DNA from 4 places in the Bacillus sp. N6 genome. Region 2 is predicted to be linked to each of the others. Evidence: riboswitches for the same ligand, from Rfam matches in the RefSeq annotation. Region 2 holds a riboswitch; each other region holds the start of a gene.
The links. A riboswitch is a leader RNA that binds a small molecule or an ion and turns the genes downstream of it on or off. The one in region 2 is predicted to bind thiamine pyrophosphate.

Region 1: another riboswitch for thiamine pyrophosphate. It lies ahead of thiM (hydroxyethylthiazole kinase); the one in region 2 lies ahead of tenA (thiaminase II).
Region 3: another riboswitch for thiamine pyrophosphate. It lies ahead of tenA (thiaminase II); the one in region 2 lies ahead of tenA (thiaminase II).
Region 4: another riboswitch for thiamine pyrophosphate. It lies ahead of thiC (phosphomethylpyrimidine synthase ThiC); the one in region 2 lies ahead of tenA (thiaminase II).

Annotation. Positions count from the first base shown of each region.
Region 1 is NZ_CM127843.1:413,538-419,022, reverse strand. It holds gene ACUXVC_RS02175 (anaerobic C4-dicarboxylate transporter family protein) at 1-1,109, shown strand, start outside; gene thiE (thiamine phosphate synthase) at 1,225-1,884, opposite strand; gene thiM (hydroxyethylthiazole kinase) at 1,899-2,708, opposite strand; TPP riboswitch at 2,781-2,893, opposite strand; gene topB (DNA topoisomerase III) at 3,103-5,292, shown strand; gene ACUXVC_RS02155 (YhgE/Pip domain-containing protein) at 5,331-5,485, opposite strand, start outside.
Region 2 is NZ_CM127843.1:2,563,971-2,569,455, forward strand. It holds gene ACUXVC_RS13105 (homoserine dehydrogenase) at 76-1,101, shown strand; gene pdxR (MocR-like pyridoxine biosynthesis transcription factor PdxR) at 1,191-2,639, shown strand; gene ACUXVC_RS13115 (D-alanine--D-alanine ligase) at 2,644-3,558, shown strand; TPP riboswitch at 3,632-3,737, shown strand; gene tenA (thiaminase II) at 3,865-4,554, shown strand; gene ACUXVC_RS13125 (DUF3937 domain-containing protein) at 4,952-5,215, shown strand.
Region 3 is NZ_CM127843.1:741,523-747,007, forward strand. It holds gene ACUXVC_RS03790 (DUF3965 domain-containing protein) at 1-513, shown strand, start outside; gene ACUXVC_RS03795 (hypothetical protein) at 754-1,086, opposite strand; gene ACUXVC_RS03800 (SH3 domain-containing protein) at 1,092-2,246, opposite strand; TPP riboswitch at 2,516-2,627, shown strand; TPP riboswitch at 2,688-2,791, shown strand; gene tenA (thiaminase II) at 2,877-3,572, shown strand; gene ACUXVC_RS03810 (ABC transporter ATP-binding protein) at 3,541-4,290, shown strand; gene ACUXVC_RS03815 (ABC transporter permease) at 4,290-5,042, shown strand; gene ACUXVC_RS03820 (ABC transporter substrate-binding protein) at 5,039-5,485, shown strand, end outside.
Region 4 is NZ_CM127843.1:5,066,877-5,072,361, reverse strand. It holds gene ACUXVC_RS26245 (IS110 family transposase) at 1-71, opposite strand, end outside; gene ACUXVC_RS26240 (hypothetical protein) at 485-787, shown strand; gene ACUXVC_RS26235 (transposase) at 1,261-1,530, opposite strand; partial or broken gene ACUXVC_RS26230 (L-lactate permease) at 1,576-1,647, shown strand; TPP riboswitch at 1,719-1,834, shown strand; gene thiC (phosphomethylpyrimidine synthase ThiC) at 1,949-3,709, shown strand; gene ACUXVC_RS26220 (arsenic transporter) at 3,965-5,323, opposite strand.

The DNA.
Region 1 (5,485 bases), 2.2 Mb from region 2:
GAATGGACTATCTTGTTCATCTAGCTGAAAAGGCATTACGAAAAAATCCAAAGCGTATTACTTTTTTTGCTCCAATTGTTACTTATTTATTCACACTATGTGCAGGCACTGGTCACGTTGCCTATTCTGTACTTCCTGTTATTGCAGAAGTCTCTCGTGAATCAGGGATTAGACCGGAACGCCCAATGTCGATTGCCGTAATCGCTTCTCAACAAGCAATTACAGCTAGTCCAATTTCAGCTGCCACAGTTGCTCTTTTAGCAATGTTAGCTGACTATAAAATCACTTTATTAGATATTTTAAAAGTGAGTATTCCCTCCACTTTCATTGCTTGTATGTTAGCAGCATTCGTTGCTAGTAAGATGGGAAAAGAATTAAGTGAGGACCCTGAATACTTAAAACGATTAAAAGAAGGAATGATTCCTAAGCTTGAAGAGAAAAAAGAATTTGTAGGTGTAAAGGGCGCAAAATTATCAGTTATCCTTTTCCTTGTAGGAACCTTCCTTGTTGTACTTCTTGGTTCATTTGAAGCACTTCGTCCAGGATGGATAGTTGATGGGAAGTTAGCTCGCCTTTCCATGCCGAACACAATTGAGATGGTCATGTTAACTATCGCGGCTCTTATTATTATTTTCTGTAAACCAAATGTAGAAAGCATTGTGTCTGGTAACGTCTTTAAAGCAGGGGCAACAGCAGTTGTTGCTATTTTCGGTATCGCTTGGATGGGAGATACTTTCTTTAACGGAAACTTAAATATGATTCAAGGATCCATTCAGCATTTAGTAACAAGTGCACCTTGGCTATTTGCCATCGCGCTATTCATTCTATCTATTTTACTGTACAGCCAAGCAGCAACAGTACGTGCCTTAATGCCACTTGGACTATCCCTTGGTATTCCACCAGCACTACTGATTGCAATGTTCCCTGCAGTAAACGGATATTTCTTCATTCCAAACTATGGAACAATCGTTGCTGCCATTAACTTTGACCGTACTGGTACAACAGGTATCGGTAAATACGTATTAAATCATAGCTTTATGATTCCAGGTTTAATCGCAACATTTACTTCTATCGGCATTGGAATGCTTTTAATTTCTATTATGTTTTAAAGAAAAAGCACAAACCCTTATTTAAAAAGGTTTGTGCTTTTTTAATCAAACGTTTGTTTAAAATTTGGGGCAGTCCATTTCTCCATGTAGCACTTAAAATACTACACGTCCTTCCCTACAAACTTCTCTTTACTTCTTCAGCTAATTTTCTCGTACTTTCATACGCAGATTCAGCTAAACTAATTGCTGAAATAACTGAAACACCGTCCGCACCCGCTTCTATAACTGCTGCTGTATTTTCAATTGTAATCCCACCAATACCAACGATTGGCACTGTAATTCCTTGTTCTCTAAAATAAGCTAATCCTTTCGTTCCTTGAACCGCTTTCGTATCTTTTTTCGTACTCGTTGTGAAAATAGGTCCAACGCCTAAATAATCTGCTCCATTTTCGATTGCAAAGCGTGCTTCTTCAATTGTATGAGCAGATACGCCGATAATTTTATCTCCCATTTTTTCACGAACAGATGTAATTCCTTCATCATCTTGTCCTACATGAACACCATCTGCATCTAATTCAATGGCTAATTCTACATCATCATTTACAATGAAAGGAACACTATATTCCTTACAAAGCGTCTGCAATTCTTTTGCAAAGCGCACTCTATCTTCTCCGATTAAAGAACCTTCCCCCTTCTCGCGAAACTGAAAAAGTGTCACTCCACCATCTAACGCTTCTTTCAATACAGCTAAAGGATCCCTCGTGCAGTTATTACTTCCCATAATAAAATACACTTGTAATAACTTAGACATCTTCTTTGTTTCAATGCGCATCATGTGTTTCATCCCCCTTACTCTAACTCCTCAATCTTTCCATACTTCTCAATATCACCAGCAGTAGTATTCGCTAACTGATTTAAAAATTCAATTTGGAAACTACCAGGTCCCTTTTCCACGGTCTTAGCAGCTGCCAGTTCCGAAGCTACACCATAAAACGTTAATGCTGCTACTGCTGCTTTTACATAATCTTTTTCCACTGCTACAAATGCTCCTATTACAGAAGTTAGTAAACAACCTGTTCCCGTAACTTTCGTTAAAATAGGGTGACCGTTTCGAATAACAATAGTTCTCTCTCCATCTGTAACAACATCTTCTTTTCCAGTAATGACCGCAACTGTATTTAGTTCGTCTGCTGTCTGCCTTGCAATACTTACAACATTGCCATTTCCAGTACCAGCGTCTACCCCTTTAATTTCCCATTTCTCATTAATAACATTTGCTATTTCAGCTGCATTTCCGCGGATAATTGCTAAATCGATTTCAGCCGGAATATGTCTCGCAACTTCTGTTCGATACGAAGTTGCTCCTGCACCAACTGGATCAAATAGTACTGGCACATTGTTCGTATTTGCTGATTTACCCGCGAGTAGCATCGCTTCTACTTCTTCAGGACGAAGTGTCCCCATATTTAATACTAACGCTCCAGCAATGCTAGCCATTTCTGCTACTTCTTCTTTTGCATACGCCATTACAGGCGATGCCCCAAGTGCCAACAAACCGTTAGCAGTAAAATTTGTTACAACAACATTTGTAATATTATGAACGAGCGGATTAGATTCTCTCACCAAATCCACTACTTTACTAATTTCTTTCATATTCATCCTTTTCATCTCCTAACTATAATGATGGGAGATACACAAAAAGACACTTTGCGCGTACGCAAAGTGCCTGAACATGTGCTTTTACACTCTCCCTACGCTGGCATTATCCAACAGGTTCAAATGGTCAATGACGGACTAGTAGCCATACTCTCAGTTTGTATCCACAAACTCCCATGTGTTTCTTATTCATCTACTTCAAAGTCTACTCTTATTCTAGTAAAATAACAAGTTCTTTACTTTTCTATTTAATATAGAAGCAACTGATAAAGTGAAACTTTAATCAGTTGGGATTTTGTTCACTCCATTAAAAACAACTCAAATATGGAGCGAAACTGAATCTCAAGAAGATGTATGCTATATTTAACTTATGGAAATTTGAAAGGATGTTTTTAATATGTCAAAAAGCGTTGTAATCGCTGAAAAACCTTCCGTTGCACGAGATATTGCTCGTGTACTGAAGTGTGATAAAAAAGGAAACGGCTATCTTGAGGGTAATAAATATATTGTAACTTGGGCTTTAGGTCATCTCGTTACATTAGCAGATCCAGAAAGTTATGATGTGAAATATAAAAAGTGGAATTTAGAAGATTTACCGATGCTACCTGAGCGTTTAAAATTAACGGTTATTAAACAAACTGGTAAACAATTTAATGCTGTAAAAAGTCAGCTACTTAGAAAAGATGTAAATGAAATTATTGTAGCAACAGACGCTGGACGTGAAGGGGAATTAGTCGCACGCTGGATTATCGATAAAGTTAAGCTAAATAAACCAATCAAACGTTTATGGATTTCTTCTGTAACCGATAAAGCAATTAAAGATGGTTTTGCAAATTTAAAACCAGGTAAAGCCTATGACAATTTATACGCTTCAGCAGTTGCGCGTTCAGAAGCTGACTGGTATATCGGTCTTAATGCAACTCGTGCTTTAACGACTCGCTTTAATGCCCAGTTAAATTGCGGCCGTGTACAAACCCCTACTGTTGCTATGATTGCTAGTCGTGAGGATGAAATAAAGAACTTCAAAGCTCAAACTTACTACGGCATCGAAGCTCAAACGATGGAGAAACTCAAACTTACTTGGCAAGATGCAAATGGCAATAGCCGTAGTTTTAATAAAGAAAAAATTGATGGTATTGTAAAAAGTTTAGATAAACAACATGCTACTGTTGTGGAAATTGATAAGAAACAGAAGAAGTCATTCTCTCCTGGTCTTTACGATTTAACTGAATTGCAACGTGATGCAAATAAAAAGTTCGGTTACTCTGCTAAAGAAACATTAAATATTATGCAGAAATTGTATGAACAGCATAAAGTGCTAACGTACCCTCGTACAGATTCACGCTACATTTCATCTGATATCGTTGGAACACTTCCAGAACGTCTAAAAGCATGTGGTATTGGAGAATACCGTCCCTTCGCACATAAAGTATTACAAAAGCCTATCAAACCTAACAAATCATTTGTTGATGATAGTAAAGTAAGCGATCATCATGCGATTATTCCAACAGAAGGATACGTTAACTTCTCAGCATTCACAGATAAAGAACGCAAAATTTATGATTTAGTTGTAAAACGTTTCTTAGCTGTTTTATTCCCAGCATTCGAATACGAGCAACTAACATTACGTACTAAAGTTGGTAGTGAAACGTTCATTGCACGCGGAAAAACGATTTTACATGCTGGTTGGAAGGAAGTATACGAAAATCGATTTGAAGACGATGATGTAACTGATGACGTAAAAGAGCAGCTTCTTCCTCGCATTGAAAAGGGCGATACATTAACTGTAAAGTTAATTATGCAAACATCAGGCCAAACGAAAGCACCTGCACGCTTTAATGAAGCAACTTTACTTTCAGCAATGGAGAATCCTACAAAATATATGGATACGCAAAATAAACAACTTGCTGATACATTAAAATCGACTGGTGGATTAGGTACTGTAGCGACACGTGCAGATATTATCGACAAACTTTTCAACTCTTTCTTAATTGAAAAACGCGGCAAAGATATTCATATTACTTCAAAAGGCCGTCAGTTACTTGATTTAGTACCAGAAGAGTTAAAATCCCCTACACTAACTGGTGAATGGGAACAAAAACTTGAGGCTATCGCAAAAGGTAAGCTAAAAAAAGAAGTATTCATTTCTGAAATGAAGAACTATACGAAAGAAATTGTTTCTGAAATTAAATCGAGTGATAAAAAATATAAACATGACAACATTTCAACGAAGTCTTGTCCAGACTGTGGTAAACCGATGCTAGAAGTAAACGGCAAAAAAGGAAAAATGCTCGTATGCCAAGACCGTGAATGTGGTCATCGTAAAAATGTATCTCGCACAACAAACGCTCGTTGCCCACAATGTAAGAAGAAACTAGAATTACGTGGTGAAGGTGCAGGTCAAATCTTTGCATGTAAATGTGGCTATCGTGAGAAACTTTCTACATTCCAAGAGAGACGTAAAAAAGAATCTGGAAACAAAGCTGATAAACGTGACGTCCAAAAATATATGAAACAACAGAAAAAAGAAGAAGAACCATTAAACAACCCGTTCGCAGACGCATTAAAAAAATTAAAGTTCGATTAAACAAAAAGGTTCCTACCGCTCTCGGTAGGAACCTTTTCTTAGTGAATGATTTTACTTCCTTTTGCATTCTCAACAAATTTTTCACTTGATTTGTTAATTGGTGTTTTCAGTAATAACGCAGCAACAATCATAACTACTACGAAAACACTTAACACAAGTAAGTCTCTTATTACGATATCCCAAAGCATTCCGC
Region 2 (5,485 bases):
CGCTCTCGATGGAATTCGAGAGCGCTTTATATTATATTGAAAGAGGGATTTGGTAGAAAAATATGGGGGGATATTATGAAAATTCAAGTTGTATTATCAGGATACGGAACAGTAGGCAGAGAGTTTATAAAATTATTAAATGAAAAATATTCATATATATATGAAACATATGGGATTCAATTAGTTGTAAGTGGCGTATTAGGGAGAAATATTGCAATACATAATGAAGAAGGCTTATCTCTTCATCATTTATTAATGTATGGTGCCGGTACCGCTGCAATTGAAAAATATTTAGAGTATCATCCGAAGGAACGTGCAACAACTAGCATAAGTGGTACTGTATTGGTAGAATCAACGGTTACAAATCTTAAAGATGGAAATCCAGGGAAACAATATATGAAACAAGCGATTGAGAAACAGATGGATATAGTAGCAATTTCTAAAGGTGCGCTCGTTACAAACTGGAGAGAAATAAATGAAGCAGCAAGGGGCGCAAATGTACGAATTCGATATAGCGGTGCAACAGCCGCTGCGCTACCGACACTAGATATTGGACAATTTAGTTTAGCCGGTTGCAGTATTGATAAAATAGAAGGAATATTAAATGGAACAACTAATTATATTCTTACGAAAATGTATGAGGAAGATATGACATTTGAAGAAGCGCTGAAAGAAGCACAAAATCAAGGGATTGCTGAGACAAACCCTTTATTAGATATAAGTGGTTCAGATAGTGCGTGTAAATTGTTACTTTTGACTAACAGCTTAATGGAAACAAAGAAAACACTTACTGATATACATATAAAAGGAATTGAGCACGTTACAAAACAGCAAATACAAAATGCTAAGAAACAACATAAAATTATTAAATTAATAGCATCAATATATAAGGATGAGGGTGGCAATGTGAATTTAAATGTTGAACCGTGCGAAATAGAAAAAGATCATCCGTTAGCAAAAGTAAATGGGACCGAAAAAGGAATTACGTTCTTTACAGATACGATGGGGCAAGTTACTACAATTGGCGGGGCTTCTAATCCACGAGGCGCTGCAGCTGCAGCTTTAAAAGATGTAATTAACTTATATCGAAAAGATTTGTAAGACCGTACCGCCCTTTATAAAAAATACATATGTCGTGGACCTTTTGAGAATGAAATAAATATGCAAAAATGATTGCAGGGGGTAAGGAATTGTTTAAGGATTTTAAAGTTGTTAAAGATCGTCCCGTTTATATTCAATTAAAAGACTATTTGAAAAAGATGATTATGAAAGGGCATTTGCTCGGGGATCAAAAAATCCCATCAACAAGGGAACTAAGTGAATTACTAAGTGTGAGTAGAAACACTGTACTCGCTGCTTATGCAGATTTAGAGCAAGAAGGACTCATTTATGCAGTTAAAGGAAAAGGGAACTTTGTTGCGAAGGTGGATATATCTAATACTTCGTCTGTTGAAATAGATTGGAAAAATAAACTTAATACAGTGACCGCATTAGCGGACGAATTAGATTTAATGAAACATGGTGTTCGTTGGGAAAAGGGAATGATTGTTTTTAATAGTATAGCCCCGGATGAGAAGCTATTTGATGTTGAAAATTTCAAAAGAGCTTTTCTTACTCGTATGTCCATTGAAGGGGACATCGTATTGAACTACGGATATGCAAAGGGATATAGACCGTTAATGAATTATTTACTTCATTACATGGAAATGAAAGGTGTAGACATTTCGAATAAAGATATTCTAATTACAAATGGATTTACAGAAGGATTGGATATTGTACTCTCTTCTTTATCAAAAAAATCCGGTCGTGTCATTTGTGAGAATCCAACTCACCATGCTGCACTTAAGCTTTTCCGTTTACATGGACTTGAAGTTCATGGGATTGATATGCATGAGGATGGTATTGATACGAATGAAGTTGAAAAAAGTTTGCGTGAAAAAGATTTTGATTTTGCTTATTTAATTCCTTCTTATCATAATCCAACCGGTATTGTTACGAGTTCAGAGAAAAGAACGGAATTGATGAGGTTATTCTCAAAATACAAGGTTCCTATTATAGAGGACGGATTTAATGAAGAATTACGTTATTCAGGTTCACATTTAGCTCCATTATTAACTTTTGCGGGAGCTGGCAATAATGTGATTTATATTAGTAGCTTTTCAAAGGTGCTTTTCCCTGGTTTACGTGTAGGCTGGATTATTGCAGATAAAGAGCTGATTCATTATTTAGAAAGCGTAAAAAGAGCAAGAACGATTCACACATCTACGCTAGATCAAGCTGTTCTGTTTCAATATTTACATGAGGGATACTTTGAAAAATATTTAAAAAAGGCAAGATCTGTTTATAAGAAAAAATATGAGTTAGCTGTCGGGGCATGTAACCAGTACATTCCTTTTAAAAGAATGACTGGAGATGGTGGACTTCATTTATTTATAGAGCTAGAAGAGCATATGAACGCCCGCACACTTTTACAAAAGTGTTATGAGAAAGGCGTTACGTTTTCACCTGGAGATGTTTTTTACTCTGATGGAGAAGGAGCGAACACTTTCCGATTAGGGTTTTCGCGCTTGAAAGAAGAAGAAATAGTTCGGGGAATTAAAATAATTGGTGATACATTAAAAAATGAAAATTGGAGTTGAGAAAATGAAAATCGGTGTTATTATGGGCGGGGTATCGTCTGAAAAACAAGTTTCAATTATGACGGGGAATGAAATGATTGCTCATTTAGATAAAAATAAGTATGAAATAGTTCCAATTACATTAAACGAAAAAATGGATTTAATTGAAAAAGCGAAAGACATTGACTTTGCATTGCTCGCATTACACGGAAAATACGGAGAAGATGGGACAGTTCAAGGAACACTGGAGAGTTTAGGGATTCCTTATAGCGGAAGTAATATGTTATCTAGCAGTATATGTATGGATAAAAATATTTCGAAAAAGATTTTACGTTATGAAGGTGTAGAAACACCAGATTGGATTGAACTTACAAAAATGGAGGATCTAAATCTGGATGAGTTAGATAAGTTAGGATTTCCATTAGTGGTAAAACCAAACTCTGGCGGATCGAGTGTCGGGGTGAAAATCGTTTACAATAAAAATGAATTGATCTCAATGCTAGAAACTGTATTCGAATGGGATTCTGAAGTAGTAATTGAGAAGTATATAAAAGGTGATGAAATTACATGTTCTATTCTGGATGGAAAACAGTTACCTATAGTTTCAATTCGACATGCAGCCGAGTTCTTTGATTACAATGCAAAATATGATGATACTAGTACAGTTGAGGAAGTTATCGAACTTCCAGCAGAAATTAATGAACGTGTAAATAAAGCTTCACTGACTTGTTATAAAGCATTAAAATGTAGTGTTTATGCAAGAGTTGATATGATGGTGAAGGACGGAATTCCATATGTAATGGAAATTAATACATTACCAGGGATGACACAATCAAGCCTATTGCCCAAAAGTGCAGAAGCAGCGGGAATTAGTTATAGCAAACTATTAGATATGATTATTGAAACATCATTAAAAGTTAGAAATGAAGAAGGGTTTTAAGGAGATTATATAACTAATTCTTTTGACAGTTTCACGAAGTATGCTATGATGAATACATTATAAAAACAAAATATTTATCCACTAGGGGGGCCTTTTATAGGCTGAGATCAAATGTGATTTTGAGACTCTTAGTACCTGATCTGGTTAATGCCAGCGTAGGGAAGTGGGAAAGACGTTGCTATTTAATGAGTAAATAAATACTGTCAATTTCACTTTCTTTACGCCTGTAAAGAAAGTTTTTTTATTTTACAGCTTTAATAATTGTGGATAAATACTTATATTTTATACATTATTGGAGGGATTTAAATGACTTTTTCACAATCATTACGTAAAGAAGTAGATTCAATTTGGGAAGCGAGTTTTAACCATCCTTTTGTAAAAAAACTTGGTGAAGGAACATTAGATTTAGCTAGTTTTCGCTATTATGTGCTTCAAGATTCATATTATTTGAGTCATTTTGCTAGAGTACAAACTTTAGGAGCTGCAAAAGCTCTTGAATTAGAGACGACAGCTCGTATGGCACATCATGCTCAAAATACATATGAGGCCGAGTTATCTTTACATGAGAATTTTGCTAAAAAGCTAGGGATAACAAAAGAAGAAAAAGATAATTTTATTCCTGCGCCAACTGCATATGCGTATACTTCACATATGTATCGTGCTGCGTATGAAGGGCATTTAGGAGATATCATTGCAGCAATTTTACCTTGCTATTGGTTGTATTATGAAATTGGCGAACGCTTAAAAGAGTGCCAGCCGGAAGAGCCAATTTATAACGAATGGATTTCTGCTTATGGATCTGATTGGTTCCGTACGCTAGTTGAAGAACAAATTACACGTTTAGATACTATCGCTGAAAAAGTAACAGAGGTAGACCGCAAACGTATGAAACAGCATTTTATTATTAGCAGTCAATATGAATATTCATTTTGGAAAATGGCTTATACATTAGAAAAGTGGCCAGTGGATACAGACGTAAAAGACGTAATTGGATAAAGAATAGAAATAATGTTATAGATAGGTATGGATCATACCTATCTATATATTTTTTCTTGTCAAATTTGCGTAAAGTCATTAGTGCTACGGATATGGCGAAATAAAATATCGATAATTTAGCTCATTTACTTGTCTACGCAATAACTGGATAAACTTCTGTCACATTTATTTTACAATCAAAGAACGTAAATGTTGGTGGTATGAAGTTAAATAAGAAAAGAAACCCGAGCTGTTAGCTGTAACGGAGTTGTTTTTTCTTTGCAGGAATTTCTAAATTATCATGGAGTGTTGTTAATACGATATGCAAATATGCATATCGTATTTTTTTGAGTTCTTTATGTGTTAAAATTAGATATAAAGATATGGAAATATAAAGAAGCAAAAGCAGGAATATCCAATGAATTTTGAGAGGTGTTATATGTTTACAAATAAGAAATTAATTCGATTTGGTTTATCGTTGTTTGTATTTTTAGGGATAATTAATTTTACAATCAGCTATTTCCAAACATATCTTGAAACAGCAGCAGATATTAAATGGGTAATTCCAGAAATTTGGAAAACTATTTTGCTAGATGTTCCTCAAGGTATACTTGTTCTTTTAGGCGCAATTGCTTTATATGATTTCACAAAAGAGGCATCACAAAAAGACGCATCAATCTAAGTGTGTCTTTTTTCTATTAGGAATTTCATAGAGAGTTTTGCTGGAGAAATAGAATGAAAAGCCCTAATAAGGGCTTTTTTCTTTGTAGGAATTTCTTATCCGTCATAGAAACCGGTTACTTGGAGGTGTTATAGCGAAAGGCATTTACAGTACAGAAAAATCTAAGCGGCAGACGAAAATATATAGGATATGGCAACATAATTATTGAGAAATTAATTGAATTTAGTAGGTATGAAGATATGACGCTAGAATTCATATTTTTTAATTTTT
Region 3 (5,485 bases), 1.8 Mb from region 2:
GATTTATTACGGAAATATCGTAAGTGTACAGATTTCCTATCATATTATGGACCTAGTCAGGCAGTTTTAGCATGTCAAAGAGCTGTATTATCTCAAATTTCCGATCGCTTAGACCCATTAAAGACAACACATGTAGATGATTATTTATATGTAATGAAAGAAATGATGGAGCATATGACGATAGGAGTAATGGATCGATACGGTCATTTTATTGGAAAGCTACTATCTTATGTGCCATTTTTCGAGATGATACAAGTTCCACAGCATGCATATTATTGTGAAGAATTACTGTATATTTGTAAGGGCATTGAATATAAAGAAGAAACACTACGCAATTATATATTTATACAATTACATGATTGTTTACCATCATTCTTTAGGCTATTTCTTAAAAATAAGCGTTACGCAACGATTCATGATATTCTTTTCTATTGGTGCGATGACGAACAACGAATGAGCTTAGAGAAAAAATATAATCTGAGCTTTATTTATGAAAAATATGCTTGTGGATAAACAATATTTTCGATATGAAAAATTAATATAAATTAAAAAGGATCTCCAGTTTATGTGAGATCCTTTTTTGTTAGTAAAACAAGGAGAAAGTGATTAAAACAAGAAACAACATTCCATATAGGAGAAGTTGTGCAGTATAACTTCCTTGTATACCAAAAAAAGTATTGGCTTTCTTATACAAATGCAATATGTATTTTATTGGAGCATCTTTGAAAGATTGGTACACAGTGTCTCCTCTTTCTAAGCTTCTTGTTTTTGTTTTTGGTTATAAGGGACATTAATATATCTAGCTACAAATAATAAAACAGCCATAAAGAATACTGGAAATACAGTAGATAAATAAAAGCCATTACTAATTATATTTGTTATGAGAGCACTCAAAAGAAATATAGCGTTATAAATATGGGCAATTTTTTGTTTTAGTTGCACTTGAAATGATTCCATCATAATTTCTAATGCAACAAAAGCAATAATAATAGATAAAAATACAATATTTGTATTGTAAATGATTAAACAACAGATTAAACCTAAAAAGGCTGCGTATTCAATTATAAGAGGTATATTGCGTGGCATACAATTTACCTAACTAAATATGGCAGTGGATTTACTGCATTTGTTTTTTCAAAATTCCATTCTCCATTATGTAATTCAAAATGAAGATGTTGCCCGTATGAATGACCTGTGTTGCCCATATGACCTACTAATTGTCCAGCTTGTACTTGATCACCAGTTTGTACAGTGCGATCCTTCATATGAGCATAAACAGTTGTATATAATTTCCCATTGATTTGATGCGCAATGAACACAACATTGCCATAGCTAGCTGAATAATAAGATTTCACAACTTTACCTGCAGCAGCAGCTTGGATAGAGACGTTCCCTGGAGCAGCAATATCTATACCATAATGCATTTGTTCCCATCGTATATCAAAGGTTGAGCTAATTCTTCCTTGAGCAGGGAATTTGAAAGCAGCTGGAATAGATGAAGGCTGATCTGTTTTAGCCTGTGGTTGATTTTGTACTACATAGTGTTTTGCTACATATCCGTATCCTGTGCCAAAACGAATTTTATACCAAGTTCCTACAGTTTCTACTACTTGTACTTGTGTACCGTTTTGTAATGAACCGAGTAGAGCGCTACTTGTACTAGTGTTGCTACGTACATTCAGATTAGGTGTTGCAACAGTATATTTTGTATTATTTTGAACGGTGATTCCTTTTACTAAGGGTTGTGAACCATTAGAGATGAATGCTTTTTGTACGTAACCCGTTTGGCCATTATGTGATATTTTATACCATTCGCCTTGATCTTCTTGAACGGTAATAAACTTGCCATTTGGTAATACATCTAAAATGGAAGATTCTAAATTAGGTTCAGAGCGAACGTTTAATGCATTAGCATTGACGATGTATTGATCATTAGATTGAAGTTTGTTTTTTAGTAAAATAGCATCTTTTTGTACATAACCTACTTTATTATGAACAGATACTTTATACCAACCATTAGTTGTTTCAAGGATGTTCACTTTTGTATTAAAGCGAATTGTATCAATTGATGTGCTCTTTACGTTATCTTCTGTATGTAATGCTACTTGATCGACTTTGACATACCCAGTTTTAACATTAGATAATTGTTCAGCGTTTGCTTTTTGTACATTTGTTTCACCCATAGAAGGAAGTAAAGAAGCAATCGCTACAGTAGTTGCTGTTAAAGCAGTAGCTTTCATATTCATGGAATAGAGACCTCCTCTAGTTGTATAGTTGTAATTTTATTATAGTATAAAGATATAATATAGTGGGTGTATTCACATAAATGTAATATGAAATCAATATAAAAATAAATTTTTTGAGGATAATGATTCCTTTTTAAACAATTAATTGGAGTTTTATTTTCTAAAATAGAATGTATGTATTGTATAACTTTAATTTTTTGTTGATAATTAAGAAAATTAAAATAGTTGATGATGTCTTATTAGGGTGTTATACTGACAGTGATAATTTTATAGTTTGCTAGGAGAGCTGGTGTTGCCAGCTGAGAGTAGGCCGTAAGCCTTTGATCCTTTTTATTACCTGATCTAGATTATGCTAGCGTAGGGAAGCAATTCGGACACTAACAATGAGTCCCCGTTTCTTTGCGTATAGAAACGGGGCTTTTTTATTTGAAAATTTCATATTGAAACCACTAGGGGTGCTTGATTTGCTGAGAGAGGAATAATCCTTAACCCTTATAACACCTGATCTAGGTAATACTAGCGAAGGGAAGTGGAACATCGAATAAATGTATAATTTTATTTGCTGTAACCACTTCTTATATATAGAAGTGGTTTTTTATTTAGATACATATATTGAAAGGGGATAGAGAAATGAAATTTTGCGATAGATTATTAGAAACTGTGCAACCGGTTTGGGAGATGAGTCATAATCATCCGTTTGTAGTGGGTATGGGAGATGGCACGTTAGAAAAAGATAAATTTCAGTATTATATTATTCAAGATTATTTATATCTGCTAGATTATGCAAAATTATATGCGATTGGTGTTGTAAAAGCAACGAATCCACAAGTAATGGGAAAGTTCGCTGAACAAATTGATGGAATATTAAATGGCGAAATGACAATCCATAAACAATATGCAAAAAGACTTGGAATTTCTATAGAGGAGATAGAGTCTGCAAAGCCATCTGCTAAAAATTTAGCTTATACAAATTACATGATGTCTGTATCTCAAAATGGCACACTTGCAGAATTAATAGCAGCGCTTCTTCCATGTATGTGGAGCTACTGGGAAATTGGAAAGCGTTTAAATGATATTCCTGGAGCAAGAGATCATGAGTTTTTTGGTGAGTGGATTCAAGGATATAGTTCGGAAGAATACGGTAATCTTTGTATTTGGTTAATAGATTTATTAAATGAAATGGCAGTTGGAAAGTCTGAGAAAGAACTAGATAGATTAGAGGAGATTTTCTTATATTCCAGTCGATTTGAATATTTATTCTGGGATATGTCCTATCGTAAGGAGATGTGGGGATTTGAGGAGCAAGAACATACTACAGTTTCATAATGTTTCTTTTCATTACGATGAGAAACCAATCATCCATGAATTAAATGCTTCTATACATGAGAAAGAGTTTTTCAGTATTATCGGACCGAGTGGATGTGGGAAAAGTACTTTATTTCGCCTTATTACAGGCCTAGAGAAGGTAAGTACTGGAAAGATAGAACTGACAGAAACAAAGCACCATCCTGTAGGATATATGCCGCAAAAAGATATGCTTTTGCCGTGGAGAACAATTATTGAGAATGCTGCTCTGCCGCTAGAGTGCCAAGGTGTACAGAAGAAAGAAGCACAAGTAAAGGCAAAGGAACTGTTATATAAATTTGGTTTACAAGGATATGAGACAAAACATCCGAAAGATTTATCTGGTGGTATGAGGCAACGCGTATCTTTTATCCGAACTTTGTTAACGGGCGGGGAGATATTGTTATTAGATGAACCGTTTAGCGCGTTAGATGCTTTAACGAAGGCCTCTTTGCAAGAATGGCTGTTTGAACAATGGCAAGAGTGGGAAAAAACAATTTTATTCATTACTCATGATGTTGAAGAAGCGTTATTTCTTTCGAACCGAGTTTTAGTAGTGGAACAGCAGCCGATAACGACTTTGACTGAGCGGATTGTACCACTTGATCATAACAGAACACGAAAAGATTTATATAAACCGGAAGTATTAGCGCTGAAAGATGAGCTTCTTAGTATGTTACAAAGGCAGGTACTTGTGTGATGAACCGATTGAAAGAATTAGTTCCTGCTATTACACTTTCTAGTATTTTACTAGCTGTGTGGGAAATAGGAGCAAGAATTGTAGATGAGATGTACATTTTACCGTCACCGTCTGCGATTGTAATGAAGATATGGAAACTAAAAGACATATTATTTACGGTTCATTTACCTGCAACGTTATACGTCGTTTTAATAGGTGTTGTTATTTCTATCATATTAGGTGTAGGGCTAGCGATGTTAATGAATGCGAGTACATGGATGGAAAGAGCATTTTATCCATTATTAGTTGCTTCACAAACGATTCCGATTACTGCGCTTGCTCCGCTATTTGTTTTATGGTTTGGATACACAATTTGGAGTAAGGTTGTTGTCACAGTTTTAATTACGTTTTTCCCGATTGCGGTCAATACGTATGATGGACTGCGTAGTACAAAAAAAGAATGGGAGGAGCTCTTAGTTACATATGGAGCAACGAAAAGAGATATTTTTCTTAAATTAAAGTTGCCGTCTGCTCTTCCTTATTTTTTCTCAGCTTTAAAAATTGCAGTTCCGCTTAGTGTTATCGGAGCAGCAATTGGAGAATGGCTCGGTGCACAAGCTGGACTTGGATATTTCAGTAAGAGAATGATGACGCAGTTAGATGGAGCTGGCGTATTTGCACCCATTGTATTGTTATCATTATTAGCTATTTTCTTCGTCGTACTTATTTCCATATTAGAAAAGAAATTCATTAGTTGGAGGAAGCATTCATGAAATTTTTAAAGCGCATCTTTGTGTTTACATTATTAATTGCAATGATTACAGGATGTTCAAGTAATTCAGCATCAGAAAAAAGTAAAAAAGAGAAAGAAATAACAGTCATGTTAGATTGGTATCCAAATGCGGTACATAGCTTTATTTATGCAGCAATTGAAAAAGGATACTTTAAAGAAGAAGGTGTAAAGGTAAATATTAAATTCCCTTCTAATCCGACTGATCCATTAACATTGGCAGCAGCAGGGAAGGTGACAGTTGGCTTGTATTATCAGCCAGATGTTGTTATGGCAAGAGCAAATGAGCAAATTCCAGTGAAATCAATTGGGGCTGTCGTACGTTCACCATTAAATCATGTCGTATCGCTGAAATCAGCGGGTATTCAATCACCGAAAGATTTAGAAGGAAAAACAGTAGGATATTCTGGAACACCTTTAAGTGAG
Region 4 (5,485 bases), 2.5 Mb from region 2:
GTGTCATGACTGTCAAGAAAACATACATCAAGTTTTTCAGAGCTTACATCAATAGCTACGAATAATCTCAAAGAAAGGACTTCCTTTCTTTGAATAGTATTTGGAATGAGCTTGGATACTGTGGGATCTCCCTAGAGTCCAAAACATAGCCACAACCTCGCGTATGAGTATTCAATGATTGCCTTCATCTAAGCTGCCCTCCCACCACTATGAGAGGTAAGTGAAGGAAACCGATACAGCTTGTGCGTATGCAGTGCATTTTGGTCTGGGTCACAGTCTTTTAACGTGGTCGAACTACAGGAGGAGTAAGCATATTCCCGATGGATCCATTTCTGCACTTCCATTATCTGGGGGAATCCCCCAGTATCCAAGACTAAATTTTACCCATACATCATTTTTTTGATGTAGCTCTTGAAGATAAAAACTATTTAATTTTCAAGGAACAGTTATTAACTTAAAACTTATTATACGAGGAGGGTGTATCATGAAAAAAATATGCTTTGTATTAATTGTCGACGCTGGTATAAATTATGGTTCAATATTTTCTCTACCATTTTTAAGGAATCAGAATGATTTGAAGGAATATTTTTCTAAGTATTATGATGTTTCAATTAATTATATTAGGGATAAAAACTCAGTTGACTATTTGGTAGTTCCCAAACCGTGTCCAGCTTTTGATAATGAAAATAATCTTCCAATAATTGAAGTACCAGCAATCTTATTTATGGAAAAGAATTTTGAAAAAATAAAGACTTATATAGACAATTATTTTTCTAATAACTCATAAAGAAAATAAAAGTACAGTAAAAAGAAGTCCGATAAAAAACGAGTGGTGTAGAATATTTCTATTAATCATTCGTTTTTTATTATATTTACATATATTTTTTAAAAGAGGATTATAGACGTTCTGAAAAAAATTAATTATAACAAGAACAGTGTTCGTGCTACTATCTACGGTTATTTTTTGTACTAAGTACCCCTTTAACTAACAAGATAACAAAAATTAACATATTAAGGAAATAATGTTACAATAAATGTAAGAGCTTTCTCTTTGAGTTTTAGCTCTGAATAATAAAGATAGTTAAATCACTAAATGGAGGAGCAGGTCAATTTTGTTCCTTGTATAGTAAATTGTTACCTATCTCTATTGCAGGTTGTATGGCAGGTAGCAGTTGTAGCGAAATGCAGCAGAGACAAAGGCTCTTTGTCAAATGGGACTGATGAATGTATTTGGCAAGTAAAAAATGGTTCTTTCCGGAGTTAGTTGAAAAGTCTCATTCTCTCCAAAAGTAGAATCTTTGTCCGCAATGTGGAGAATTTGTATCGACCATACATGATTCTTTTAATAAGCTTTAACTTGTTTATGCTCCCTTCGGCAAGACCATTATTATTCTCATAAGTTACCGCATTTCTGACAGCTTCAATATCCCCGGCTAATCCATTCGTAAAGCTCTTAAATTCTTGTATATTAGTATTCTTCATTTTCTCAATACAATGGTCGAAATTCTCAATACTCTTTGTGGTGAAGATGTTTTTAAACTCCCATGTTAAGTCATAAACTATTTTTACAATAGGGTGTTCTTCGTAATTATTGTTGGTATTATGAGGTATGTTCAAGCATATTATTTAACGTGGATGATTCCATAAAGAGAAAAAGAAATAACCTTTGCATTTTTCAGATTATCGTGTATGATGGGAAAGTATTGAAAATTAAATCAGTGATAAACTAGGGGTGCCTAACGTATGCGTAGGCTGAGAGAGAAGCGCGTGATCTTCTTAACCCTTTGGACCTGATCTGGCTCGTACCAGCGTAGGGAAGTTAACGGCTTTACATAATGATGTCTTTTATGAGCCAGGTCCTTATTTTTTTATGGACCTGGCTCTTTTTATTTTGGCATGCGCTGGCCATATCTCGTCCTTGTCACGAACAGGGGAGGCAACAAAGGTTATGAAACAGTCTGTTTCAGCTGAGCAAATTGAATTGAAATCGAGTTTACCAGGGAGTAAGAAAGTATATGTGGATGGACCACGCGCAGGCATGAAAGTGCCGATGCGTGAGATTGAACAAAGCGAAACGAACGGCATCCCAAATCCTCCAGTCCGTGTGTATGATACGAGCGGTCCTTATACGGATCCGGCGTATAAAGTGGAGCTGGAAAAGGGAATTCCAACGCCGCGTCATTCTTGGATCATGGAGCGCGGGGATGTAGAGGCATATGAAGGGCGCGAGGTGAAACCAGAGGATGATGGTGTGAAAGTGGCTTCGAAACATACACCTGTTTTCCCGCAAATGGATCGCCAGCCGCTTAGAGCGAAGCAAGGTGCAAATGTTACGCAAATGCATTATGCGCGTAATGGCATTATTACGTCTGAGATGGAATACGTTGCAATTCGTGAAGGAGTAGAGCCTGAGTTTGTTCGTAAGGAAATTGCGGAAGGGCGTGCTATTTTACCAGCGAATATTAATCATCCGGAAGCAGAACCGATGATTATCGGGCGTAATTTCCACGTGAAGGTAAATGCAAATATCGGAAACTCTGCTGTATCTTCTTCTATTGCAGAAGAAGTAGAGAAGATGACGTGGGCAACGCGCTGGGGTGCAGATACGATTATGGATTTATCTACAGGTAAAAACATTCATACGACGCGTGAGTGGATTATTCGTAACGCGCCTGTACCAGTTGGAACTGTGCCGATTTATCAAGCGCTTGAAAAGGTAAATGGAATTGCAGAAGATTTAACGTGGGAAGTGTATCGTGATACGTTAATTGAGCAAGCGGAGCAAGGCGTTGATTACTTTACGATTCACGCTGGTGTATTGCTTCGTTACATTCCAATCACGGCAAAGCGTACGACAGGTATCGTTTCGCGCGGTGGTTCGATTATGGCGCAGTGGTGTCTATTCCATCATAAAGAAAACTTCCTATATACTCACTTTGAAGAGATTTGTGAAATTATGAAGCAGTACGATGTTTCGTTCTCTCTTGGAGATGGATTACGTCCAGGGTCTATTGCAGATGCAAATGACGAAGCACAGTTTTCTGAGCTTGAAACACTTGGTGAATTAACTAAAATTGCTTGGAAACATGATGTGCAAGTTATGATCGAAGGACCTGGACACGTACCGATGCACTTAATTAAAGAGAATATGGAGAAAGAGCTTGATATTTGTCAGGGCGCGCCGTTTTATACACTTGGGCCACTAACGACAGATATTGCACCAGGTTATGACCATATTACATCGGCAATTGGAGCTGCGATGATCGGTTGGTTTGGAACGGCGATGCTTTGTTATGTAACGCCGAAAGAACATTTAGGTTTACCGAATAAAGATGATGTACGCACGGGTGTTATTACGTACAAAATTGCAGCGCATGCGGCTGATCTTGCAAAAGGACATAAAACGGCTCATCAGCGTGATGATGCACTTTCAAAAGCACGTTTCGAATTTCGTTGGCGCGATCAATTTAATTTATCTTTAGATCCTGAACGTGCGATGGAATATCACGATGAAACGTTGCCTGCAGAAGGGGCAAAGACAGCTCACTTCTGTTCAATGTGTGGACCGAAGTTTTGTAGTATGAGAATTTCACATGATATCCGTGAATATGCAAAAGAAAATGATTTAGAAACGACAGAAGCAATTGAAAAAGGAATGAAAGAGAAAGCAGAAGAATTTAAAGAAGCTGGTAGTCATTTATATCAATAACACGTTACACCTCTTTACTTGATTGATCACACTGTAGTACCTAACTTTATTATAGAAGAAGCCCCATTTGCTAAGACGGTAGCAAATGGGGCTTCTGTTGTTTATCCCGCTATTTGTGGGCAGTAAGACCCCCACCTCAAAATTCAGCGGAAGCAAAGAAGTTAGGTCGGGGTCGGGCTGCCCGTAAAAGCCCGATTGGTTAAGGCTAATAATCAGTGGGGGATGAACAAAACCCCCACTGATTAAAGTTTCACTTTATAAGGCGAAGAAGAGATGTACCCAGTAGAATAAGAGGAATAATGTGACGACTGTTGTGAGAGGAATAACGATAAGGGATACACTTAAATAGTCTTTCCATTTTACTTTAATTTTGTTTTGTTTCAGAATATACATCCAAATGAGGGAAGCTAGTGTACCAATTGGTAATAATAGTGAACCGATGTCACTACCAATAATGTTTGCGAGGTAGATAGTTTTTAATGTGACTGGGTCTAGTCCCATTTCGGTTAATGTGATTGTACCAATCATAAGTGCAGGATGGTTATTGAAGACGTTAGAGAGGAGGGAGACGAGTCCACCCATTGCAAAGCTAGCATAGAGTAGATGTTGACTTACAACTGGTTCAAGCCAATTTACGAGCGCCGCTGTTAATCCTGCATTGTGAAGCCCGTAAATAATGACGTACATAGAGAAAGCGAAAATTAAAATGTGCCACGGTGTCTTTTTCAAGATATCGACAGGGTTTGTTCGTAAGTAGTACCATCTCCAAATGAGAAGAACGAGTGAACCAAGTACAGCAACAATTTCGATTGGAATGGATAAGAAGGATGCAACGAATAAAAGGCAGCGCATAAGGAAGACGAAACCTAATACTTTTAACATGAATCTTGTACGCTTTTGTTTCGTATCAACAGAATTATTTCCTTTTAGTGGATGGAAGTTTTTCGTGAAGAAAATTTCTTCAATATCATATGAAGAAACAGGTAATTTTTTCGGAAGTTTTTTCTTCAAAACTGTATACATAAGCCATGACATAAATAATAAGCCTAATGTTGCAGGTACAAACATCATAGCAGTATGCATATAAAGAGTCATATGGACGATGTTTAATGCGATTAAATTTACGATATTACTTACACCAATTGGTGCACTAGATGCCGTAGCGATTAAAGCACCACTTAATAAATAAGGAATTTGCTGATGAGGTTTTAATTGAAGATTTTTTAGAAGAAGAATTAAAATGGGAGTTGTAATTAAAATACTACCGTCGTTATTAAATAAAAGAGTCATAAGAAAACATAATAATTGAATATACCAGTATAAGCGGCGCCCAGAACCCTTTGCTAAATTTGCTAGTTTCGCTGCGGACCAATGGAAGAAGCCGAAGCTTTCTAATATAACTGCCATAACAATAGTTGCTAATATTGTTATGGAGGCACCGCCAATTTTACTTATAATATCCATGATGTCTGGTTTTGATACAAGTCCAGTAATTATGATGATACCAGCTCCGATTGCTGCTGGCCATGCCTCATTTAAACCACGAGGCCGCCAAAAGATAACAATCATCGTTAAGAAGAATACAATAATAGTAATCCATATTTCAATGCTCATATTTTGCCTACCTTTCTATTTTCCCTTGAACAGATGTAGCTTGTCTCAAGTTTATATTGGTAGTATATTCAGCAAAAAATAAGAAGAACTAGACGTATAACGAGATGAAGCGAATATGTGTTTTTCAAGCTAAAGGACAAGTGTCACGAATAGTGAAATAAC